3 regions of the Fictibacillus sp. UD genome follow, and region 1 is predicted to be linked to each of the others. Evidence: riboswitches for the same ligand, from Rfam matches in the RefSeq annotation. Region 1 holds a riboswitch; each other region holds the start of a gene.

Evidence for each region. Region 1 has a riboswitch for lysine ahead of lysA (diaminopimelate decarboxylase). Riboswitches for the same ligand answer to the same signal wherever they lie in the genome.
Region 2: another riboswitch for lysine. It lies ahead of P8610_RS01125 (aspartate kinase); the one in region 1 lies ahead of lysA (diaminopimelate decarboxylase).
Region 3: another riboswitch for lysine. It lies ahead of P8610_RS09800 (Na+/H+ antiporter NhaC family protein); the one in region 1 lies ahead of lysA (diaminopimelate decarboxylase).

Annotation. Positions count from the first base shown of each region.
Region 1 is NZ_JARUHH010000001.1:583,616-592,014, forward strand. It holds gene P8610_RS03030 (stage V sporulation protein AA) at 1-348, shown strand, start outside; gene P8610_RS03035 (stage V sporulation protein AB) at 338-760, shown strand; gene spoVAC (stage V sporulation protein AC) at 776-1,231, shown strand; gene spoVAD (stage V sporulation protein AD) at 1,243-2,259, shown strand; gene spoVAE (stage V sporulation protein AE) at 2,261-2,611, shown strand; gene P8610_RS03055 (stage V sporulation protein AE) at 2,616-3,194, shown strand; gene P8610_RS03060 (spore germination protein) at 3,175-4,650, shown strand; lysine riboswitch at 4,710-4,886, shown strand; gene lysA (diaminopimelate decarboxylase) at 4,980-6,302, shown strand; gene P8610_RS03070 (peptidylprolyl isomerase) at 6,373-6,807, shown strand; gene P8610_RS03075 (DUF309 domain-containing protein) at 6,974-7,486, opposite strand; gene P8610_RS03080 (segregation/condensation protein A) at 7,621-8,364, shown strand; gene scpB (SMC-Scp complex subunit ScpB) at 8,371-8,399, shown strand, end outside.
Region 2 is NZ_JARUHH010000001.1:216,372-224,770, forward strand. It holds gene P8610_RS01105 (electron transfer flavoprotein subunit alpha/FixB family protein) at 1-526, shown strand, start outside; gene P8610_RS01110 (histidine phosphatase family protein) at 591-1,184, shown strand; gene trxA (thioredoxin) at 1,299-1,610, shown strand; gene uvrC (excinuclease ABC subunit UvrC) at 2,258-4,039, shown strand; lysine riboswitch at 4,106-4,294, shown strand; gene P8610_RS01125 (aspartate kinase) at 4,530-5,768, shown strand; gene P8610_RS01130 (YslB family protein) at 5,808-6,254, opposite strand; gene P8610_RS01135 (succinate dehydrogenase cytochrome b558 subunit) at 6,557-7,165, shown strand; gene sdhA (succinate dehydrogenase flavoprotein subunit) at 7,181-8,399, shown strand, end outside.
Region 3 is NZ_JARUHH010000004.1:334,259-342,657, reverse strand. It holds gene P8610_RS09805 (sodium-dependent transporter) at 1-410, opposite strand, end outside; gene P8610_RS09800 (Na+/H+ antiporter NhaC family protein) at 600-2,189, opposite strand; lysine riboswitch at 2,333-2,516, opposite strand; gene yunB (sporulation protein YunB) at 2,619-3,461, opposite strand; gene P8610_RS09790 (dihydrofolate reductase) at 3,532-4,008, opposite strand; gene P8610_RS09785 (thymidylate synthase) at 4,005-4,799, opposite strand; gene P8610_RS09780 (YunC family protein) at 4,944-5,246, shown strand; gene P8610_RS09775 (DUF72 domain-containing protein) at 5,589-6,428, opposite strand; gene nfsA (oxygen-insensitive NADPH nitroreductase) at 6,456-7,202, opposite strand; gene P8610_RS09765 (VOC family protein) at 7,500-7,883, opposite strand; gene P8610_RS09760 (S-Ena type endospore appendage) at 8,147-8,399, opposite strand, start outside.

The sequences.
Region 1 (8,399 bases):
AAAAAGTTAGCACCTGTTTATTTTGTACTCGTGTGGTTGCTGCTCTTTACTGGTTCTGCGCTTGCGATTATGAATTTTCATGAAGATGTCAGCATGCAGCTTGTTCATCAAAAAATCTATTTTATGATAACTGGGCATTATAAAGAACAGCCTTTATTGCTTCAAGTTCCTTATTCATTCGGACTTGGCCTAGGAATGATTCTGTTTTTTAACCATCTGTTCCGGAAAAGGCTTAACGAAGAACCAAGTCCGTTAGAAGTAGAGATGTTCAACTATCAACAAGACCTTGATCAATATGTAATCGTTCATGAAAACAAAGAAACCGAGAAAAAGATCAATGGGAATTAAAGTCATACTGGTTGCTTTTATTGGATTTGGCGGAGGAATAACAGTTGGTTCTGGTCTCGTTGCGCTGATAACGGTATTAGGAATCGTACCAAGACTGATGCAGCTTTCAAAAACATATCGGTACATCAGAGGTTATGAATTAAGCATTATATTAGGAGCGGTAATTGGTGGCTGGATGAACTTAAGAAACGCTTCAATTACATTTCCAGCATTCTTCCTCGTTCCAATAGGCCTGTTAGCAGGAATTTTTGTAGGGATGCTTGCAGCTGCTTTAACTGAAGTCTTGAACGTACTTCCGATTCTTGCAAAAAGAGTAGGATTCGGTGAGAAGATCATCATCATATTAATGGCGATTGTATTAGGTAAAATTTCAGGATCTTTGTTTCATTGGATGTATTACATTAACCACTAAGGATGTGAGTGATTTATGGCAACAAAAGAAGAACAGCAAGCATATGCAAAAAAAATCAAACCGATTCAGCCTAAACCTCCTTACGTTTTAAATTGTTTAAAAGCATTTTTAGTAGGCGGGTTAATCTGTGTAATTGGTCAAGCGATTCAAAACTTTTATATTGAATTTTTTAATTTCTCACAAGAAACGGCCGGCAACCCAACCGTAGCAACGCTCATTTTAATTGCAGCTCTTTTAACAGGATTAGGTGTTTATGATAAGATCGGTCAGTTTGCTGGAGCAGGTTCAGTAGTGCCAGTAACTGGTTTTGCGAATGCTGTAACGAGTGCTGCACTAGAACATAAGAGTGAAGGTCTTGTACTTGGAGTGGCTACAAATCTGTTTAAACTTGCAGGAGCAGTTATCGTTTTCGGGGCTGTGTCTGCCTACGTTTTTGGCATGATCCGCTACATCTTTCAGCATTTGACATAAGGAGTGAAAGCATGAATTTATTAGGAAGACAGACGTGGAAATTTGCGAATAATGTGTATCTGAATGCAGCAGGAACTGCCGTTGGTCCGATGGAAAGTGAAGGTCCATTAGGCAGTTACTTTGATAAAACATATAACAACCTTCATTGCGGGCAAAAGAATTGGGAGCTTGCTGAAAGGCAGCTGATGGAAGACGCGATCAATGCTTGTTTACAGAAAGTAAAGATGAAGCCTGAAGATATCAATTTTTTATTGGCAGGTGATCTGCTTAACCAGATCGTTTCATCCAACTATACAGCTCGAGGGAATGGTATCCCCTTCTTAGGCGTATTTGGAGCTTGCTCAACTTCTATGGAGTCTCTAGCGTTAGGCGCAGCATTGGTAGATGGCGGTTACGCAAACAGAGTTGTGGCAGCCGTTAGTTCGCACAACGCTACAGCCGAAAGACAGTTTAGATACCCAACTGAATATGGCGGACAAAAACCAGATACGGCTACGTTTACCGTTACAGGTGCAGGTGCGGCTCTTGTCAGTAAAGAGGTTTCTGATATTAAGATTACATCAGCAACAGTCGGAAAAGTTGTGGACTTAGGAATAAAAGACCCTTTTGATATGGGTTCTGCGATGGCACCTGCAGCAGCGGATACAATCGCTGCTCATTTTAAAGAGATGAATGTTGAACCAAATGAGTATGACTTAATCGCTACAGGAGACCTTTCAGGTGTGGGTGCGCCAATCGTAAAAATGCTGTTAAAAGAACAGGGCTATGATGTTTCTGATAATCATCGCGATTGCGGGCTGATGATTTATCGTTCCGGTCAGCAGGTGTTCGCTGGAGGAAGCGGCTGTGCATGCTCAGCGGTTGTCACTTATGGGTACATCCTGGATGAGATCCGAAAAGGGAATTTAAAGAAAGTTCTTATGGTAGCGACAGGAGCACTTTTAAACCCTGTTATGGTTCAGCAAAAAGAAAGTATTCCAACGGTTGCTCATGGCGTTGTTTTAGAGCGGGCGGAAGGAGGACAATAAGATGGAATTTTTCTGGGCATTTGTAATAGGAGGCGCCATTTGTGTCGTCGGTCAATTGATGATGGATGTTTTGAAATTAACACCAGCGCATGTTACCACTTCGTTTGTAGTGATAGGAGCAGGTCTTGATGCTTTCGGAATCTATGATAACTTAATCAAGTTTGCAGGAGCGGGTGCTACCGTTCCGATTACAAGCTTTGGTCACTCACTTCTTCATGGTGCGATGGCAGCAGCTGACGAACATGGTTTTATCGGAATAGCGATGGGTATTTTTGAGTTAACATCTGCAGGTATTTCTTCTGCCATTTTGTTTGGTTTTTTAGTAGCAGTCATTTTTGAACCAAAGGGGTGATTCTATGGTGAAAAAACGGGTCATTTTCATAACAGATGGAGATCTGTATGCATTGCGGGTTGTAGAACATGCTGCTAAACAAGTTGGCGGCCGCTGTATTTCGCAATCATGGGGAAATCCATCCAAAAAGAGCGGAGAAGAACTAGTAGAAATGATCCGAACAACACCTAATGATCCTGTACTTGTGATGTTCGATGACTGTGGTTTTAAGGGAGAAGGTCCTGGAGAACATGCAATGAGATACATTCATCAGCAAAAAGACATAGATGTTATCGGTGCAGTAGCTGTGGCTTCAAAGACTCATTTCGCTGAGTGGACGAAGGTACATTGCTCAATGGACAGATATGGTGAACTCACAGAGTTTGGCATTGATAAGAGCGGGGTGCCAGATTTAGAAACTGGAAGAATTAATGGCGATACCGTGTATATACTCGATGAACTAAATCTTCCCTTTGTGGTTGGAATAGGAGACATTGGTAAAATGTCAGGCTTCGATGCTGTCGAAAAAGGGGCTCCGATTACAGTTAAAGCCATTAAACTCATTTTAGAAAGGAGCGAATCAAGTGGGAAACGCCAAAAATAAGACTCCGATCAGTAAGAATATTCATGACACAGAAAAGTTCTTAAAAGAACGTCTTGGCATCGGCGTAAGTTTCGATGTTGGGGTCAGAAAGATTTTTGTTCTAAAAAAAGAACTGCAGCTTTATTATTGTACAGGTCTTTGTGATAGTGAGTTCATCATTATGATCTATCGTGAGCTTATGGATATGGATCATGGTCATAGGTCACCAGGCAAAGTAAAAGACCTTGTACATAATCATTTGGCTCACCAGCAAGTGGAGCTAACAAAATCATTAGATGAAGCCGTAGACAGGATGCTGTCAGGATTAATCGTTATCTTTGTTGACGGTGAGGAAGAAGCCTTTGTTGTTGACGTAAGGAGCTACCCTGGTAGGTCTCCTGAAGAACCGGATATCGAGAAAGTTGTAAGAGGTGCCCGCGACGGATATACGGAGAACATCATCATCAACACTGCTCTTACAAGAAGACGTATTCGAGATGAGCGTTTAAGACACGAAATTATGCAAGTTGGAGAAAGGTCTAAAACCGATGTATGTCTTTCTTATATACAGGACGTTGCAGATCCAGGACTCGTTGATCTGATCAGAAAAGAACTCAGCTCTATAGACATTGATGGCATACCGATGGCTGATAAAACGATCGAAGAATTTATTGTTAAACAAGGCTGGAATCCGTTTCCCTTAGTCCGGTATACAGAGCGGCCTGACGTTGCAGCTCAGCATTTAATGGAAGGGCATGTATTGATTATCACGGATACATCTCCGAGCGTTATTATTACCCCTACGACACTCTTTCATCATGTTCAGCATGCAGAAGAGTATAGGCAGACTCCATTTATCGGTGCTTTTTTAAGATGGACACGTTTTACTGGGATGCTCGCTTCTGTCTTTTTAGTTCCGATGTGGCTTTTGTTTTCAATGGAAAAAGAACTGCTGCCGCCTTTTATTGATTTTATCGGACCAAATAAAACAACCAACATTCCATTATTTTTACAGATCATCTTTGCGGAAATTGGAATTGATATCTTGAGGCTTGCAGCCATTCATACACCTAGTGCCCTTTCCACCGCTATGGGTCTGATCGCAGCAGTATTGATCGGCCAGATTGCGATTGACGTTGGCTTGTTCGTTCCAGAAGTTATCTTGTATGTAGCAATTGCTGCGATCGGATCGTTCTCAACTCCAAGCTACGAGCTCAGTATCGCCAATAAAGTGCTGCGGCTCTTCTTAATTGCAATGGTGATGCTCTTTAAAGTTCCGGGGTTTGTAATCGGGTTTACGATTATGATTTTATACATGGCAACCATTAAGAACTTGAACACACCATACTTATGGCCGCTCTTACCGTTTAATCCGAAAGCGTTTCTGCAGATTGTCATTCGGATAGCCGTTCCGCTCTCTAAAGTGCGACCGAGCATCGTGCATCCGCAAAACACAAAAAAACAGCCAACTAATTAATCTGTCCCTTGCTGATTGTTGAAAATTGTGTTAAATTCATAACTAATTATATATGCCTCATATGAGGTAGAGGCGCAAAACGAATGAGTAGCATATGGAGTTTGTGGATGACGATGAAATATGTTGAAAGGTCAATTTGCCGAAGTGTAAAAAGAGCTCCATCTCTTTTTATGCTGGGCCGCTGCTGAAGAAGCAACGGACTGTCACTACAGCAGTAGTGGAGAGCTATTCCGACATGAGGGTACGGTTATGACAGCCTGCCTTAGTTGCGGCTGTCTTTTGTATTTGTCGGGATTGAATTCTCTATCAACAACGAGAGGGGATTTTTTGTGAATTTACACGGTACAGCACAGATCGGACAAAATCATCATCTATGGATAGGTGGTACAGATACGGTTGAACTTGCAAAAAAATACGGAACACCACTTTATCTGTACGATGTATCTTTGATAAAGAATAGAGCAAGAGGTTTTAAGAGAGCATTCGAAGAAAAAGGTGTGGGCTACCAAGTCGCGTACGCATCTAAAGCGTTCTCTTCCATCGCCATGTTTCAGCTGATCGAACAAGAAGGATTAAGTCTAGATGTAGTTTCAGGCGGAGAGCTTTACACAGCCCTTCAAGCAGAGTTTCCAGCAGAAAGAATTCATTTCCATGGTAACAATAAAAGCTATGAAGAGTTAGAGTTTGCACTTAATGCTGGAGTAGGATGTATTGTAGTTGACAACTTTTTTGAGATCTCATTACTAAAAATGTTAAGCAGCAAACTCAATAAAAAAGTGAATATTTTATTGCGGCTCACTCCAGGAATTGAGGCACATACACATGATTACATCATTACCGGCCAGGAGGATTCTAAATTTGGTTTTGATTTAGGGAACGGCCAAGCTGATAAGGCGCTGCAGGAAGTTCTTGATTATGAAGGTTTTCAAGTATTAGGGGTTCATTGTCATATCGGTTCTCAAATCTTTGAAACAGATGGTTTTACTTTAGCGATCGAGAAGTTATTTGGGCACTTTAAGAAATGGGAAGAGAGCTTCAACTATTTTCCAGAAGTCGTTAACCTTGGTGGAGGTTTTGGTATTCAATATACTTCTGAAGACACACCGCTTGCACCAGAACAGTATGTCACGGCTATGATTGAAGAAGTGAGCAAACAGATGAACCGTTTTGAAGGAAGAGGTTTACCTGAGTTGTGGATTGAACCAGGCCGGTCCCTTGTAGGTGACGCAGGAACAACGATCTATTCAATCGGATCGCAAAAAGAGATTGAAGGTGTTAGACATTATGTTTCTGTTGACGGCGGAATGACCGATAACATTCGCCCTGCACTCTATCAGGCAAAATATGAAGCTTATGTCGCAAACAAAATGAACGAAAAGCCTGCACAAACCGTATCCATCGCAGGCAAATGCTGTGAGAGCGGAGATATGCTGATCTGGGATATCGAGCTGCCGAAAGTAACGGATAACGATTATTTAGCAGTATCATGTACCGGAGCATATGGATACAGCATGGCGAGCAATTATAACCGCATTCAACGACCTGCCGTTGTGTTTGTAGAGAACGGCGAGGAACAACTTGTAGTGAAACGGGAAACATATGAAGACCTCATTAAGAATGATGTCCCATTAAAAACAAATGTTTTTGTGTAAATTAGTTTACGGAGCAGTCATTTAACCGTACAATGGTAGTTGTAATGAAGTTGAAGGAGGCCTGTTTTTTATGAAAAAAGGTTCGATTGAATTTGAAAATGGCGAAAAAATACTTTTTGATTTGTTCCAAGAAGAAGCACCTGGAACAGTAGAAAACTTTGAAAAACTTGCAAACGAAGGGTTTTATAACGGTGTAACGTTCCACCGTGTTATCCCTGGTTTCGTAGCTCAAGGTGGAGACCCTACGGGAACTGGAGCTGGCGGCCCTGGTTATTCAATCCCTTGTGAAACAGAAGGAAACCCGCATAAGCACGTAGCTGGTTCTCTATCAATGGCACATGCTGGCCGTGATACAGGCGGAAGCCAATTCTTTATCGTACATGAGCCACAGCCGCACTTGAACGGTGTTCACACGGTTTTCGGACAAGTTACCGAAGGCATGGAAACGGTACTTCGCATTAAACAAGGCGATGTAATGAAAGAAGTTAAAGTTTGGGAAGAATAATCTCTTAAAATGAGGAAAGCTCCGGAAATGATCCGGAGCTTTTTTTATTTATGTCGACTCGTCAATATATGATTAAAATTAGTCAAATTAATCATTTAAACTCGTCAAATTAATAATGAAATTGGCTGAATGAAAGCTCAATTCAACAAATAGTGTGAGTCAACCTTCATAAAATTCTGTTTTTCTTCAGTTTTTGTTTATTTCGTTCATCAATAACAGAGGTTCGATCTCTTAATGAGTGCTTATGAACGATATGGTCATCAATCATGGCTTGTGGGAACCAATCTTCTTCAGATGCGTTTGCTTCAAATAAGCATTTTTGTAATAATTCCGTTGTTAGGGGCAGAGATATCGGCTCAAAGGGTTTCTGTTGCTCAATTTTTTGTTTTCTCTCCCTAATCAGTTCAAAAAATGGCTGAGTTTGTATCCCAAGTTCCTTTATAGTTGATTCTTCTTTTTCAAGTTTTCGTAAACCGCTCGTAATCATTTTTTTTGCGCCGTTCATGTTACCTCGCCGCTGATGATAGAGTGCGACAGCGAGTTGGATGAGTCCCGGCCACAGATCACCTTTCATCCCTTCGTTCTTCCAATGCTCTTCAAGAACTTCATGGCATTCAAAGTAATCTTGTTCTCTATGAAAATGTATTAAGTATTCAATCCATGGTTTTGGGTATATCACAGTCGTTCACGCCCCTTAATAAGCTCGATTTTAAGTTTACCACATGCACCGTGTGAATAAAAACAAACCGCGACACGAACAAAATATGATATAATTTTATAATACAAAAACGCTGATAAAACTGGGGAAATGTTATGCAATATAGTGTGAAGCTTGATGGATTTGAAGGTCCGCTTGATTTATTGCTTCATTTAATACAAACCTACGAAGTGGATATTTATGATATTCCAGTAGCCATTATCACTGAGCAATACCTTCAATATATACATACGATGAAAGAACTAAAACTGGATGTGGCAAGTGAATTTTTAGTGATGGCAGCTACACTGCTAGCGATTAAGAGTAAGATGCTGCTGCCGAAGCATGAGGAAGAACTGTTTGAAAACCAGATGGAACTTGAGATGGAAGAAGATCCGAGAGATGAGCTTGTTAGAAGGCTAGTAGAGTATAGAAAGTATAAACATGCTGCAGATGAGCTAAAAGAAAGAGAATCCGCAAGAAGTTTAGTCTATACGAGACAGCCGCTTGATTTGAGTCAGTTTGAAAAAGAAGAAACTGCCAAACAAGTCACGAATGTAACCCTTTATGATATGCTGCAGGCGATGCAAAAAGTCTTTCAAGAGAAGGTTACCCGTGCTCCGAGACAAACGACGATTGAACGTCAAGAGATTCCTATCGAAACAAGGATGGAACAAATAAAAAGTTCACTTGTTTCAGTAGGAGGACGAAAAAAGTTTACAGAGCTGTTTGATAAAAGTACAAAAGAGCACGTGGTTGTTACGTTTCTTGCGATTTTAGAATTAATGAAGGTGAAAACTATCAATTGTGAACAGCAAGATCATTTTAGTGAAATATATATAACGATGTTAGAGGAGTAATACGATTTGGAACGAAATGAAATAAAAGCAGTTGT
Region 2 (8,399 bases), 370 kb from region 1:
ACTAGTATTCGTGACGATTCGTCCAAATAACATCACCCCTCTAGAAAAGGATGAGTCTAAAACAGGTGATGTTAAGTCAGTTTCTGTTGAAATCAAGGACATAAGAACAATTGTAAAAGAAGTTGTTCGTAAAGCATCGACAGGCGTTGACCTATCTGAAGCTAAAATAATCGTTGCGGGAGGCCGCGGTGTGAAATCTGAAGATGGATTCAAACCTCTTCAAGAGCTTGCAGATGTACTCGGAGCAGCTGTTGGTGCTTCTCGTGGAGCTTGTGATGCTGATTATTGTGATTATTCACTTCAAATTGGCCAAACAGGTAAAGTAGTTACTCCTGATCTGTATATTGCTTGTGGAATCTCAGGAGCTATTCAGCATTTAGCTGGTATGTCCAACTCTAAAGTTATTGTAGCAATCAATAAAGATCCAGAGGCAAGCATCTTCTCTGTTGCTGATTATGGAATCGTAGGAGATCTGTTTGAGGTAGTACCTTTGTTAACAGAAGAGTTTAAGAAAGTGTTAGTATAAAAGAAAAACGTTTAAAACGTCCATACACTGGACGTTTTTTTTAAGCGAATATGGAGGGTGCTAAATGACTACAATCGCTTTTATTCGTCACGGTGAAACAGATTGGAACACAGAGAGAAGGGCGCAAGGCTGCAAGGATATACCTCTAAATGATAAAGGAATATATCAGGCTGCCAGGCTATCTGAAAGATTGATTGATGAAAAATGGGATGTCATATATGCCAGTCCCCTTAAAAGAGCGTTTAAGACTGCTGAAGCTTTAAGTGGTGTGACGGGTTTACCTGTAATAGCCGATGAAAGACTTCGTGAAATCTCGTTCGGTGAGACAGAAGGGACAACGGAAGCTGAACGGGTTGAACGCTGGGGAGAGGATTGGATGAATCTTGATCTCGGCAGAGAAACGAATGAAGAGGCTGATCTTCGCTGGAGAGCAGTGTTAAAAGAAATTACTGTAAACCACAAAAATCAAAAAGTGCTTATTGTGACACATGGTGCACTCCTTGTAAGAATATTTAAGGATCTTCTTCAAGACAAGACGGATCAATGGTATGGACTGAACAACACTTCATTTTCTATTTTCCAACTAACACAGCAAGATAGTTGGAAATGTGAATTGTTTAACTGCCAAAAGCACCTTGAGGAGACAGCAACTATTTAACGTTTGTCGAAATGAAAACTTGGGTACCATAAGGTTGAGCAAACTATTAGCAACTGTGTAATTTGTAAGATATACTTTGTTTACACTTTGTTATTTAAAAGGAGGGCCAAATAAATGGCTATTGTTAATGCATCAGATCAAACATTTAATACAGAAACGAATGAAGGTTTAGTACTTGCTGACTTTTGGGCACCATGGTGCGGACCTTGTAAAATGATTGCTCCAGTACTTGAAGAAGTAGATCAAGAAATGGAAGAAGTAAAAGTAGTAAAGCTGGACGTTGATGAAAATCAAGAAACAGCTGGTAAATATGGCGTAATGAGCATTCCTACTTTACTAGTATTCAAAGATGGTCAAGTGGTTGACCAAGTTGTAGGTTTCCAGCCTAAAGAAGCTTTAGTAGAGCTTTTAAACAAACATAAGTAAGCAATCTTCAAAAAAGCCCGAACTTCGGGCTTTTTTTTGTGGGATAGATTTCAAGTTTTTTAAAATGCGATTCAATGTAGTTTGAAAGTAGTTGATTTCCGCTCCAGGCAGCTCGCTTTCCACGGGGCGTGCGGTGAGCCTCCTGCCGCTTTGCGCCATTAGGAGTTTCCACCTGTCTAGCTACAGCGGCTAACCCCTCGAGGTCAAAAGTTAAATGGACAACAAGGCAAAGTGCGCTTTGCTAGCCCATTCACCTTTTGCTGGTCGGGGCTGAACGAGCCACTTCCGCTTTTCGGACTGATTGCTCGTACCATAGGAGTCTCGCCACCTTGCGCTCCAATCAACTTGCAAATGAAGAGAGAATTCAATCAAAAGTAACATTTCTTTTGAAAAGAACCATTAAGAGTTGCAGCTAGGCAGGAGATACATAACTGATGAGTTCAGGTGATCAACCGCATACAATCAAGCATTAAAGAAAGAAATCAACTAATATTTCTAAAAGAAAAACCATCGCTTTTGTACTATTTTCTAGGAAATATTGTCGATAAATGAATGTATATGGTAATTTAATCACGAGAGTATAATGATTTACCTCATACATGATATGATTAAAGAAAAGACTGCAATGAAGTTAAAGGGGGGATGACATGACCTCTGTATCGGTAAAACAAAAATTAATGCTGCTTCCTGATCAGCCAGGATGCTACCTCATGAAAAATGAGTTCGGTAAAGTAATCTACGTAGGTAAAGCAAAGGTTTTAAAAAATCGAGTGAAATCTTACTTTTCAGGAACACATGATGGTAAAACACAAAGACTCGTCAGTGAGATCAGAGACTTTGAATATATTGTCACCTCTACTGAGATGGAAGCATTAGTTCTCGAGATGAACCTAATAAAAAAGCATGATCCTCGGTATAATGTCATGCTGAAAGATGATAAAAGCTATCCATATTTAAAAATTACTTCTGAAAAACAGCCAAGACTATTATACACAAGGAAAATAAAAAAAGATGGCGGCAAATATTTTGGACCGTTTGTAAATGCATATGCGGCCCAAGAAACGAAAAAACTGTTAGACCGTATTTTTCCACTAAGAAAATGCGACACGATGCCTAAACGAGTGTGTTTGTACTATCACATTGGTCAATGTTTAGGGCCATGTGTTTACGATATTACAGAACAAGAAAACAAGAAGATGGTAGAAGGTATTGTGAAGTTTCTTAATGGCGGATATCAAGATGTGAAAAACCAGTTATCTGAAAAGATGCTTGAAGCGTCTGAAGCCCTAAATTTTGAAAGAGCAAAAGAACTGCGCGATCAGATTCAGCACATAGAAGCTGTAATGGAAAAGCAGAAGATGATGACAGCAGATCTAGTGGATCGAGACGTGTTTGGCTATCATTTTGATAAAGGCTGGATGTGTGTTCAAGTCTTTTTTATCCGTCAAGGTAAAGTGATTGCTAGGGATATTTCAGTTTTTCCTTTTTACGGAGAGGCTCATGAGGATCTACTTACATTTATCGGTCAGTTTTATCTGCAAAAAAATCATCTGCTGCCTAAAGAAATTCTACTTCCGCAAGAAGTAGACGCTGAACTCGTTTCAGAGCTTCTTCAAGTAAAAGTTCTTCAGCCAAAAAAAGGCCAGAAGAAAGAGCTAGTTGAATTAGCCACTAAAAATGCGACCCTTGCTCTTAACGAAAAATTTGCTTTGATTGAACAGGATGAAGCTAGAACGATAAAAGCAGTAGAGAACCTGGGTGAGAGAATGGGTGTAGCTCCACCATATCGAATAGAAGCGTTTGATAACTCAAATATTCATGGAACAGATCCTGTATCGGCGATGGTGGTTTTTGTAGATGGAAAACCATATAAGAAAGATTATAGAAAATATAAGATCAAATCGGTGGAAGGTCCTGATGATTATGCTTCCATGAAAGAAGTCGTCAGAAGAAGATACACAAGAGTATTAAGGGAAGAAGGGGAACTTCCGAGTTTGATTCTTATTGATGGAGGAAAAGGTCAGATTTCAGCAGCTCAAGATGTTTTAGAAAATGAGCTCAACCTTTTTATACCTGTGGCAGGACTGTCGAAGGATGACAAACATAGAACGTCACAACTATGGATTGGTGATCCTCCAGAAATGATCCACTTGCCGCGAAACAGCCAGGAATTTTATCTTTTGCAACGTATTCAGGATGAAGTGCATCGATTTGCGATATCGTTTCATCGTAAAGTACGTTCTAAAAGTATGTTTGAATCCACATTAGATAACATAGCGGGGATTGGAGATAAAAGAAAGAAGATGCTTCTTCGCCATTTTGGTTCGCTGAAAAAACTAAAGGAAGCGTCTGTCGAAGAGATACAAGAAGCTGGAGTGCCTAAACCTGTTGCTGAACTCATTACAAAAGCCTTTTTATCAAATGAGTAGTTGCAGTTGAAGAATAACTTTGTTAAAATGAATCCAACTTTATAAATAATGCCATGCTTCGAATGAAGTGATGGTAGAGGAGCAGGAACCAATAGTAGACCATCTGAAGAGAAGAAGCTCTTAAGATGATGGAGGAAAGGGGATTCTTGCCGAAGTGTAAAAGGACTTCTAGCCTTTTATGCTGGACCTGTATTGAATAAATACAGAGCTGTCACACAAGTCCCCCCAGGATTTGTGTGGAGGACTATCTCACTAGGGGAAACAAACTTGGCTTGCTGCGGATAATAGCAACAATAAGGTTTTTTCCTTATTGTTGCTTTTTTTGTTTTTACTTTCAGAATAATATAACTTTTCCCGCATGTTCGATTATCTGGTGAAAGTTATTGTTGAAAGTATTAGTGCAACTAAGTAGACGTGAATAGATTGAACGTCAACAAAGTTTTCTATTAAAAGAGATAGATTATTACAACAAGAAGGGAATTAGAGAATCATGGGGAGAATCGTACAAAAATTTGGCGGTACAAGTGTTGGTTCAGTTGAGCGGATACAAAATGTTGCAAAACGGATCATCCATGAAGTTGATGGCGGGAATGAAGTCGTTGTTGTCGTATCTGCAATGGGTAAAACAACAGATGAGCTTGTAAGACTGGCTGGAGAAATCAATCGTAATCCTTCCAAGCGTGAAATGGATATGCTTCTTACTACAGGAGAACAAGTTACGATTGCACTATTAACGATGGCTCTTCATCATGAAGGATACAAAGCTCAATCCTTAACAGGCTGGCAAGCTGGAATTCAAACAGAAAATGCTTTTTCGAATGCTAGGATACTAGACATTGATTCCGAAAGAATAAACGGTTTGCTAAAGGAAGGAAACATTGTTGTTGTAGCTGGTTTCCAAGGGCTGATCCCTGAGACAAAAGATATAGCTACTCTTGGAAGAGGCGGATCGGACACTACAGCCGTTGCATTAGCAGCAGCATTGAAAGCTGACCGATGTGATATCTATACAGATGTTACTGGCGTTTATACGACCGATCCTCGAGTAGTAAAATCAGCAAGAAAAATACCTTCTATCTCTTATGATGAGATGCTGGAAATGGCGAACCTTGGAGCAGGAGTTCTGCACCCTAGAGCAGTAGAGTTCGCAAAAAACTATTCCATTACGTTAGAAGTTAGATCGAGTATGAGTGAAGAACGCGGAACGTTAGTAGAGGAGGAAGCATCAATGGAACAAAACTTAATGGTAAGAGGTTTGGCATTTGAAGGGAATATAACGAAAATCACAGTTTCAGCGATTCCTAATGAGATCCATGCATTAGCGGAACTGTTTACAATACTTGCTTCAAACGGAATTAATGTAGATATTATCATTCAAAATGTATTAAATGAAGAAAAAACAAATATTTCATTTTCGATAGAATCGAGCTCTTTATCAGAAACACAAGAAGTACTTGCTGCTCATCAAGAACAATTAGGATTTGAATCCATCAGTTATGAAGGGGAGCTTGCTAAAGTTTCTATTGTAGGATCAGGAATGATTTCTAATCCTGGTGTAGCTGCTAAAATGTTTAAAGCTTTGTCAGATAAAGATATTATGATTAAGATGGTAAGCACATCAGAAATTAAGGTTTCAACCGTTGTTAAACAACAAGATATGATTAAGTCAATTGAAACGCTGCATGATGTATTTGAATTGGATGCACGTGTTCCAGTACAGAACACGTAATGAAAACAATCAAAAAGCCGGCTTATGCCGGCTTTTGTGTTATTCGATCGTATCTTTTTTATCCCATTGAACGGTGATGGAAACTTTGTTCCGTTTAACAGATTCTAATGCTTCGGTCGTACATTTTTTTTGCAGCTGGACTTGTTCTGCCAGAAAACCTGCTTCTAAGCTAAACGTTTGGTGACTGAAATTCTCGATTCGCTGCTCAATGAGAACAGAGTGTAAAGAGAACAGCATTTCTGTTTTTGATGCTTCAATCATTTCAAGATTACCCCAGCCTGCTTCAATAAAAAATGCATGTACTTCTTCCATCGTATGTAAAGGATATTTTCTGGCTAAGTGTCTTCCTGCCCAATATAGAATATTTCGTTCTTGTTTACCGAGAAGTTCAGGCAACAAATCGCTTCGAAGGATTTCATACCCAAAAGCTGAAACAGAAAGCTGTTCTACAGGGGTGTTATCATCCTTTGTTTTTTGTTTAAACATTCTGCATCCCTTCTTTCTATTTTTATTATAACGGGAATGCTGTTTAAACTCTAGAGCAACTATCGGTATTTGTCGAAAATCTTAGCAGGAAAAAACGTTGATTTATCAATAAAATTTACGCATTAAGTTGTTAGCGTTTTCTTGACGGTGTCAAACGATGGGAGTAAAATGGACATGTTGCTAGTTAATTAAACTAATTGTTTAACACTCATCCTCTAAAAGAGGAAACTTAAAACGCTTACATGTGGAGAGGAACAAAGATTAGCAGCCAGAGAGAGGCTAAATTTGAAGGGGGCAAGAAAATGGCTGGCAGTAGAGATTTTATTAACAGAAGAATTCATTCATTATTAGGAGTAATTCCGATCGGGCTTTTTCTCGTTCAGCATTTAGTTGTAAACCATTTTGCAACAAGGGATGCTGAAGCATTTAACAAAGCGGCGCACTTTATGGAAAGTTTACCGTTTCGTATTTTCCTAGAAACGTTTGTTATCTATTTACCACTTTTGTTTCATGCAGTGTTTGGACTTTACATTACGTTCCAAGCAAAAAATAACGTTACCCGTTATGGCTATTTCCGAAATGCGATGTTCCTTGTTCAGCGTGTAACAGGTGTGATCACATTGATTTTTATCGCTTGGCACGTTTGGGAAACACGCGTACAAGCTGCATTGGGACAAGAAGTAAACTTCAATATGATGGCAGATATATTAAGTTCTCCATTCATGGTTGCCTTCTATCTTGTAGGTGTTTTATCTGCGGTATTCCATTTTGCTAACGGATTATGGTCGTTCTTTGTCAGCTGGGGCCTTACAGTTTCGCCTCGTTCACAGAAAATTTCAACATACGTAACAATGGCTGTATTCGTAGCTCTTGCTATTGTTAGCGTTAGAACAATCTTTGCATTCATTTAAAAGGGGTGAGACAAATTGAGTAATCAAAAAATTATTGTTGTTGGCGGAGGTCTCGCCGGATTAATGGCTACAATTAAAGCAGCTGAAGCTGGTGTTAATGTTGACCTCTTCTCAGTAGTTCCAGTAAAACGTTCGCATTCTGTTTGTGCTCAAGGTGGTATAAACGGTGCTGTAAATACAAAAGGTGAAGGAGATTCACCGTGGGAGCATTTTGATGACTCTGTTTACGGAGGAGACTTCTTAGCAAACCAGCCGCCTGTAAAAGCAATGTGTGATGCGGCACCAGGAATCATCCACTTAATGGACCGTATGGGTGTTATGTTCAACAGAACGCCTGAAGGATTGCTTGATTTCCGTCGTTTCGGTGGCACTCAGCATCACCGTACAGCATTTGCAGGTGCTACAACAGGTCAGCAATTATTATATGCACTTGATGAGCAAGTTCGACGTCATGAAGTTGCGGGTCTTGTAACGAAGTATGAAGGCTGGGAATTCTTATCTGCAATCATTGATGACGAAGGCCAATGCCGCGGAATTACGGCTCAAAACTTAAAAACGATGGAGATCGTAAGTTTTCCTGCTGATGCTGTTATTATGGCAACTGGTGGCCCTGGTATTATCTTTGGTAAGTCAACAAACTCTGTCATTAACACAGGTGGCGCTGCATCTTCTCTTTATCAGCAAGGTGTTTATTACGCAAATGGTGAGTTTATTCAAATTCACCCAACTGCTATTCCTGGTGATGACAAGCTCCGTCTAATGAGTGAGTCAGCACGTGGTGAAGGTGGACGTGTTTGGACATATAAAGATGGGAAGCCTTGGTACTTCCTTGAAGAGAAATATCCAGCTTACGGTAACCTTGTTCCTCGTGATATTGCAACTCGTGAAATCTTCCACGTTTGTGTAGATCTAAAGTTAGGAATTAATGGCGAAAACATGGTATACCTTGATCTTTCTCACAAAGATCCTAAGGAATTAGATATTAAGCTTGGCGGGATCATTGAGATCTATGAGAAGTTCATGGGTGATGACCCACGTAAAGTTCCAATGAAAATCTTCCCAGCTGTTCACTATTCAATGGGTGGCATGTGGGTAGATTATGATCAAATGACAAACATTCCGGGTCTTTTTGCCGCTGGTGAATGTGAGTATCAGTTCCACGGTGCTAATAGATTAGGAGCAAACTCATTGCTTTCTGCTATTTTCGGAGGTATGGTGGCAGGTCCATCTGCTG
Region 3 (8,399 bases), on a different contig from region 1:
TTGCTTAATTGAAGTACCTCTCCATAAAAGAAATCGGAAGGCTTGTCTCCCCAAGTAAGGTTTAGCGAGTAAATTGAGTACTTTACTGCCCATGCGATGATTACAGCATAGTAAGTGGAAATTACAAACGCTACAAAAACTTGCCACCATCCTAGCCATTCTGCATTTTTGTGAAGACGGAAGTAAGAAAGTGGAGCTGAACCCCGGTACTTATGTCCTAATGTGAATTCCAGGATGAGTAAGGGAATCCCTGCCGTTAAGAGTGCTACAAGATACGGGATAAAAAATGCTCCTCCACCGTTTTCATAAGCAACTGCCGGAAATCTCCAGATATTGCCGAGACCGATAGCGGAACCAACCGCTGCTAAAATAAATCCATAGCGGCTTCCCCATTGTTGCCTGTTTTCCATTGTTGTGTCCCCCTTTTTACAAAATCTAAAAGTTTAAAATTATTACTTTTTTCTGATTATTCTGCGTTCAGTATATTACATAACGTTGAAATCTGTCAAAACGTTTTTAGTTATTTTGTCGGAATTAGGGGAAAGAAGTCGTATAAATATAAGAAAAAGTGCCTGGTTTACTACCAGACACTTTCAAAATTATGCTTTTATCGAATTGTCAGCAATGCTATTTTTACTAGATAATTTTTTTATAAATAACAAAACGATAGCAAATACTCCCGTTGACACCAATAGTCCTATCCAAACACTTTCAGTTAATCCGAGTGCAAGATAACCCACTGCAGATACTCCAGCAGCGATTAAACTGTAAGGTAGCTGTGTCATGACATGATCAATATGATGACTTCCCGCTCCTGTTGATGAAAGGATCGTTGTATCTGAAATTGGTGAACAATGGTCTCCAAACACAGATCCAGCAAGCACAGCGGCAAGTACTGGCAACATCAGTTCGATGTTAGTGGAAGCTGAAATTTCTGCTGCAATCGGAAGCATAACTCCGAACGTTCCCCAAGACGTACCTGTCGCAAAAGCCATTAGACCTGACAGTACAAATAGAACGAACGGAAGATAAGCTAAGTTCATATGCTGATCAACCAATCCAGCGAGGTATTTCCCTGTTCCAAGGCTATCTATAATGGAGATAATCGTCCAAGCAAAAAGTAAGATCGTTACTGCACCAATCATGGATTGAACACCGCGACCAAGACCTTTTCCTAGTGAGGCCGCACCCATTTTTTTAGGCAAGAAGAACAGAATGGCTGCAGTTAATCCAATCAAACCTCCATAAACTAATGACTTTGGTACATCTGTATTTTCAAAGATAGATAAAAGTGTAACAGCCGTTGGTTCTTCTAGGCCTTTTACATTTTGAATGCCTGTATAGATCATGAATCCAACCGTTGAAACAATCAAAAGAACGATCGGCCAAACAAGATCTCCAACTTTCCCTTTATCGCTTTCTTCAAGCTTGATTCCTTCACCGATTGCTGCTTTTTTCTCTGGATCAATGACTTCGCCTGTTGAAAAAGCACGTTCTTCATGTCTTCTCATCGGTCCAAAATCAAGTTGAAAATAAGCAACCGCAAACACAAGAATAAGTGCAAAAACTGCATAAAAATTCATAGGGATCATTTGAATAAAAGCACTGAACGCAGACATGTTTGTGATCTCATGTGTAGCAAAAATCGTGCCGATAATCCCGATAATGTAAGCTCCCCAACTAGACACTGGTGAGATTACACATACAGGAGCAGCAGTCGAATCTAAATAATAAGCGAGTTTCGCCCTTGAAATACGGTGGCGATCTGTAATCGGTCTGCTTACATTTCCTACAGCAAGTGAATTAAAGTAATCATCAATAAAAATAACTAGTCCAAAAACAACCGTTAAAAGCTGTGCACCTCTTCTTGTTTTCACTCTGGAAATCGCCCACTCACCAAAAGCTCGGCTTCCTCCAGCTAAAGAGATAATGCTCGTCATCATTCCTAAGATCAATAGAAACAGCAGGATATACACATTCCATTCATTTAGTGCTCCGTCAGCAACGAAATGCCCTTTTACAATCGTTCCAATTTCCTTTAACGTAGCACCAATATTAAAATCGTGAAGCAATAGTGCTCCCGCTACAATTCCAGCCCCTAAAGAGATCAATACTCTTCGTGTTAAAACAACCATTAAAATGGCCAAAACGGGCGGTATTAATGAATAAATCGAATTCTCAAATTCCATGATGTTCCTCCTTCTTTTCATTAGCCATCGATTTTTGAGGAGTGTTTACAGGACGTTGAGGAAAAAAAGACAAAATAAAAAGCGATTAATAGACAAGGAAATAACCTGCTATCAATCACTTAAGTAATTTATGGTTTTCCTCATCGATCAGTAGTCCTCCACTGCTTTTAATTCCCAAGCAGTGACAGTTTTACACTTTTTCAGTGTAAACCCAGCAAAAGTGAACAGACGGTTTACATTTTGCTTCGGCGGAAGTTCCTTTTCTTTTTCTTCACAGACGTCACTCTCTGAAAAAGTACTTATAAAATCCGCTCCTCTACCCCATCGGTGATAGGCTTAAAGACATATAAAATTTTAAATTCAATTCTCATTATAACAAAGTTGAATAAATGGTCAACCCAAATGAATGCTGTTAAATTCAGGAATCTCCTACTCTGCCGCTTCCTCATCACCCGATTCTTCTGACGAGTTCTCTTCAGGGATATCCAGCTCATTATCGTCTTTAGGCTTTTCCTTTAAATCAGGAGTGATCGGAACAGTAGGCTGAATCGGATCTCCGGACTGATTGTAGTATACAGGTACCTCTCCTTTTATAAACTGAGCTGTGATCTTAATCGGTCTTTTTACAACCGTTGTTTCCGTTGCAAAAGGAATAACAATCCTCGTTTTGACAGTTACCACAATATCAATATTAATCCATGTATTATTGATACCGGAATTTTCGATTTTTTCTTCAATATCCGTGTTTGCTTCACCAATGAGCATGAATTTAATTGGAATTTTAGGACCTAAGTTTGCTAGTAAGGAGTTTCTCGTTGCTTGCCCTAGCGGAATTTCCATAATGACACCTGGTTCATTTTTATATGCTGTTATCCCTAATTCATCGTTGCTTATTACTTCATGTGCTTTACCTTCTTCAATTTCCTTGAGGTATTTTTGAACCACTTTCTGTGATTGATTGGCAACCCTGTTAACTACGCTCTGATTAATGCCGGCAAACACGACATTTCCTTCCGTATCGGTCTTGTATTCAATAATATCATCCATCTCTGAAGGACCTAATATTTCATTATCGATCGCTTCACTTATCGCTAGTGCTGCTATTTCTTCCGTCTTCTTTTGAGCGATGAGCATAAGCGTAGGTTCAATGCCTCTGTTCACAAGCCAAAGTCCTTGTATGGTTATAAAAGTAAAAAGAATAAATGAGATCAGGAGTACAAACCGGAATGGAAGCGGCCCTTTTCGGAGTTTCATTTTTCGACGTTTAAGCAAAAGGTAACCCCCTTTATCTACATATACATATGTATGCAGACAAGAGGGGGGCTCATTCAAACTTTATGGTTTAATTTTTTTCGTACACAACGAAGTCATGTGCATATTTGTTTTTTTCATCAACGATTCCTGCCTTGCGTGAGACTTCACGCCACTCATCTCGAATGATTTCTGGAAAGTAAGTATCCGCTTCAAAGGTATGGTGAATCTCAGTCACATATAGGCGGTCAGCTACAGGCATAAACAATTTAAAAATCTCCGTTCCACCGATTACACACAATTCTTCGGCGTCTTTCTTCAATACATCGTCTACCGAATGTACAATCGTTGTTCCTTCAGCTTGATAATTGTCATCTCTCGTTACCACTATATTTTCGCGGCCAGGCAAAGGCTTGCCGATCGATTCGTACGTTTTACGACCCATGACGATTGGTTTCCCCATCGTTACATTCTTAAAATGCTTAAGGTCGTTTGGCAAATACCAGGGTAGATCATTGTCTTTACCAATGGCCCGGTTCTCATCCATTGCAACAACAAAAGAAATCATACGCTCACCACGCCTTTGATATGAGGATGTGCTTCATAGTCAACCAGTTCAAAGTCATCATAAGTAAAATCAAAAATGTTCGCCACATTCGGGTTCAACTTCATTTTAGGAAGCGGCTTCGGATCACGGGTCAACTGCAGCTCTACTTGTTCGAGGTGATTTGTGTAGATATGTGCATCACCAACCGTATGAACGAACTCGCCTGGCTTAAGACCAGTTACTTGGGCTACCATCATTGTAAGTAGTGCATAAGACGCGATATTAAAAGGCACACCTAGGAAGCTGTCAGCTGAGCGCTGATAGAGCTGACAAGATAGCTTGCCATCAGCTACATAAAACTGAAACAGCAAGTGACAAGGCGGGAGTGCCATATTCGGTACATCAGAAGGATTCCATGCAGACACAATCAAGCGTCTTGAATCAGGATTCTTCTTAATGTCTTCAATAACGTTTGTGATTTGGTCGATGGTCTCACCGTTTGGAGCAGCCCATGAACGCCACTGGTGACCGTAAACTGGACCAAGATTTCCGTCCTCATCTGCCCACTCATCCCAAATCCGAACACCATTTTCTTTTAAATAAGCAATATTTGTATCACCTTTTAAGAACCAAAGCAATTCATGAATGATAGATTTCAAATGAAGTTTTTTTGTTGTAACAAGCGGAAAACCTTCCTCTAAATCAAATCTCATCTGACGGCCAAATACAGATACCGTGCCAGTGCCTGTCCGATCTTCTTTTTTCGTACCGTTATGTAAGATATCTTGAAGAAAATCCAAGTATTGTTTCATCCCTCATCGCCTCCTCTTTTTCTTTTAATCGTATCATATCCGACTCCCTTTTTGTTCATGAAAAAGCCATAAAAATAGCTTCAACACCTAACACTTTTTCCCTTATATACACATAAAAATAATAATGAAGAAAGGAGTGGAAGCATGTTAGAGATGAACCCGATCTTAATAGAAGGACATCCATTTACCGCTGTCACCCTTCGTTTGCCAAAAACAAATTTTATGGCTGTGTTTAACGATAATGGATATATCATGTGTGGAGCACTAGATGTAGCTTTGTTGAATGAAAAATTAGCAGACCGTAAAATTATTGCAGGGCGCGCTGTAGGCGTCAGAACGATCGAACAGCTGCTGGATGCACCTTTAGAATCAATTACACTTGAAGCAAGGGAAAAAGGTATTGAAGTTGGTATGCAAGGGCGAAAAGCACTTTTAAAGATGCTTTAATGATAAAAAAACTGCGCTATAAGCCGCGCAGTTTTCTTTATATCTTAAAACGATCTCTTGTGATCTTTAATGATATTAGATTAATACATAACACGAGGGTAAGAAACTGGATACGTTTCGAATTGTTCGTAAATATGTAGACGAAAAGCAAGTAAACGCCACTCACGACAAAGGCAACCTGTAAGCAGTACATCATCTGAATCAATTTTTTATAATCCAAAGTGATCCCCACTTTCTTTATCCAGCTTAACTGATTTAATTCACCCTATTAGTATATCAGTCCATTTAAAAAATTGAATCGTTTACCATCTTTTGAAAACAATTTGTAATATTAGGAAAAGGTTAAAACAAGTCCAATTGTCTTGGCGCTAGGAAATCATAATGAATATCTAATAATTCGATCATCTGTTTTGCATTGTCAGCAGCATCTCCACCCGAGTTATTGTTAAATAGGATGGTAAGATTCTTTGTCTCTGATGCAAGCTTCTGAATCCGTTCTTTCCATTCATTTAGTTCGGCATCATTATATCGATAAAGATAACGGACTTCTCTCCAATTCGGCTGCCCTTGGTTGTTCCATCCATATACATTTCTGCCGTGCATACGTACGAGTGTTTTTTCTTGTGCATGCATAACAATAGGTATAGAGCCTGTCCCGGCTTGGGGTTCGTCGCAAACCGTATGAATCCATCCTTCTTCTTTTATAAAACTCAGCGTTTTCTCTGTCATTTCCTCGCTAAACCATGTTTGATTCCGAAACTCTAAAGCGACGGGGATGTCTCCCATCATTTCTTTCGCATACCGAAGCATCTGAACATTTTCCTTCTTACAATCAAACCATGGCGGATATTGAAAAAGAACCATCTCAAGCTTCCCTGACGAGATGACAGGCTGAATGGACAAGACGAAAGCTTCAAACATTTCTTTAACTGAATCAAACGGTAATTTGCCTCTCGAATGACCTGTCATGCCTTGATAGGCTTTCACAACGAAGGAAAAGTCGTTCGGAGTGGCTGTAACCCACTTTTCATAATTCTTTATAGGCTGAACTGCATAAAAGGAAGAATCGACCTCAACAACAGGAAAATGGCCGCTGTAGACAGCAAGCTTATCTCTTGCAGGGGTACCATCTGGATATAGAGAATCGTGATCTCCCCAACCTGTAACACCGATCTTAATCATTCTTAGAAGTCACCTGCCTATACGTGATTACAATCTATTTAATCCTTTTGATTGGACAAAGTCTTTCATATACGTACGTTTTGGAGTCCCCATAGATGCTGTAATCTGTGTAACCCAGCCTTCCGTACGTTTTCCTCCCGTGCGCTTCGTATAGTACTCAGATGTTTTATTTTCATACTGTTTTAACAGATTTTCCGTTTCTTCTTTACTTTGATAGCTGTCTTTATGAAAAACAGCTTGAATTGGTAAACGTGGCTTTTTCCCAGGCTCTGCATCAGGATAACCGACTGCTACTCCAAAGAGCGGAAGAACGTGTTCAGGACATCCTAACAAATCTGAAACTTCCTTCAGAGAATTACGGATGCCTCCAATATAAACGATACCGAGTCCAAGTGATTCAGCAGCTACCGATAGATTTTGAGCAGCGAGTGCAGCATCTACGCTTCCTACAATAAAAGCTTCTGTTGATTCAATGGTTTCTTTAATCTCTGTTTCTTTCATTTCAGCCGCAATCTTATGACGATTGTAATCTATGCAAAAGACAAAGAAATAACCGTTATCGGCTACATAAGACTGATTGCCAGCAAGCTCAGCCAGTTTTTCTTTCTTTTCCCTGTCCTCTATACCAATAATCGTACAAACTTGCTGATAGCTCGATGTAGAAGCAGATTGGGCGCATTTTACGAGTGTTGTGACTATATCTTCACTTAATGGTTTGTCTATGAATTTGCGAATGGATCTGTGTGCTAGTATCGTTTCAATGACTTCGTTCATAAAACAGGCTCCTTTTGAAAGTAACGGTTGATTGCATTATATCTTTTTCGGATACAAAAAAGCGAACCATTTGAGTCCTAGAATAAACACTTCTCTTTCAAGCGAAGAGGTGATATACTGTTCTAGCGATGAGCTAATTGCATAAGACGAGATTGACGCGCCTGTTAGGCAAAGCACTATGTGGAGTGCTGTCTCTCGCCGCAATATACGCAAAAAAGACGTCCTTTTGGGCGTCTTTTTTCTATTTTAAAGGCTGTTTTCACAGTATTAAATCTTTCTTGTCTATCAACATTTAAGCTATTCACTCTTCTCCATAACTGCAAAATAGTTTTCTTCATGATCTGCAAAGTTAAATACTCTGCCAGAAGGCATATTTACAATCTCGCCGACTGTGATACTTTTGCTAGATAACTCGTTATGTAACTGATCTAGATTTTCTGTAAAAAACATTAGTGAAGGTGTGCCGAGATTTAATCCAGGTGACATTTTTGCAACGAATTCCTTATTATGCAGGATGATACTTGTTTCTGCATCCTTTGATGGAGCAACTTCAATCCATCTCATGCCTTGTCCGTTATCTTCTTCAGAAATGACACTGAATCCTACTTTTTTCGTCCAAAAATCCACTGCTTTATCTTGGTTATTGACATACACCATAATTTGACCGACTTTGTTAATCATAAATAACACCCCTGAATGTTTTTAGTACTCTTAATAAATTATACAATCGCTGCAAATATCCTCTTAAATCGTTTTAATAAATACCAAGGTGTATAAAACAGATAGATAAAAAATAAAAAAACCTCGGTATAATTTTAAATGCACCAAGGAGTTGAGACGATTATCCAATTGATAGGTCTATCATGAAACTTGATTTATGATGGTTTCTGAATGTTTTGTGCCCATCGCCATCCAATACAAACAATCTTCATTTTAACTAATTTCTAAAAAGGTTTATTGCTTTCCCTTTCCAAATAGTACTCTAAATCATATTTGATTTCGCCGCTGCATGTACCTGGCAATGGATTTTCGGACTCATTCTTAAAACATTTAATATCAAGGGAAATCAAAGAATCAGTAAATATTGGGACAGATGCTCCTGGATTAATGACCGCAACGGTAGACGTACCGGCACTATCAGTCACTTGTACTTCCATAGAGCAGCCATTGGTAATATTACCTGAGTTCACAACTACA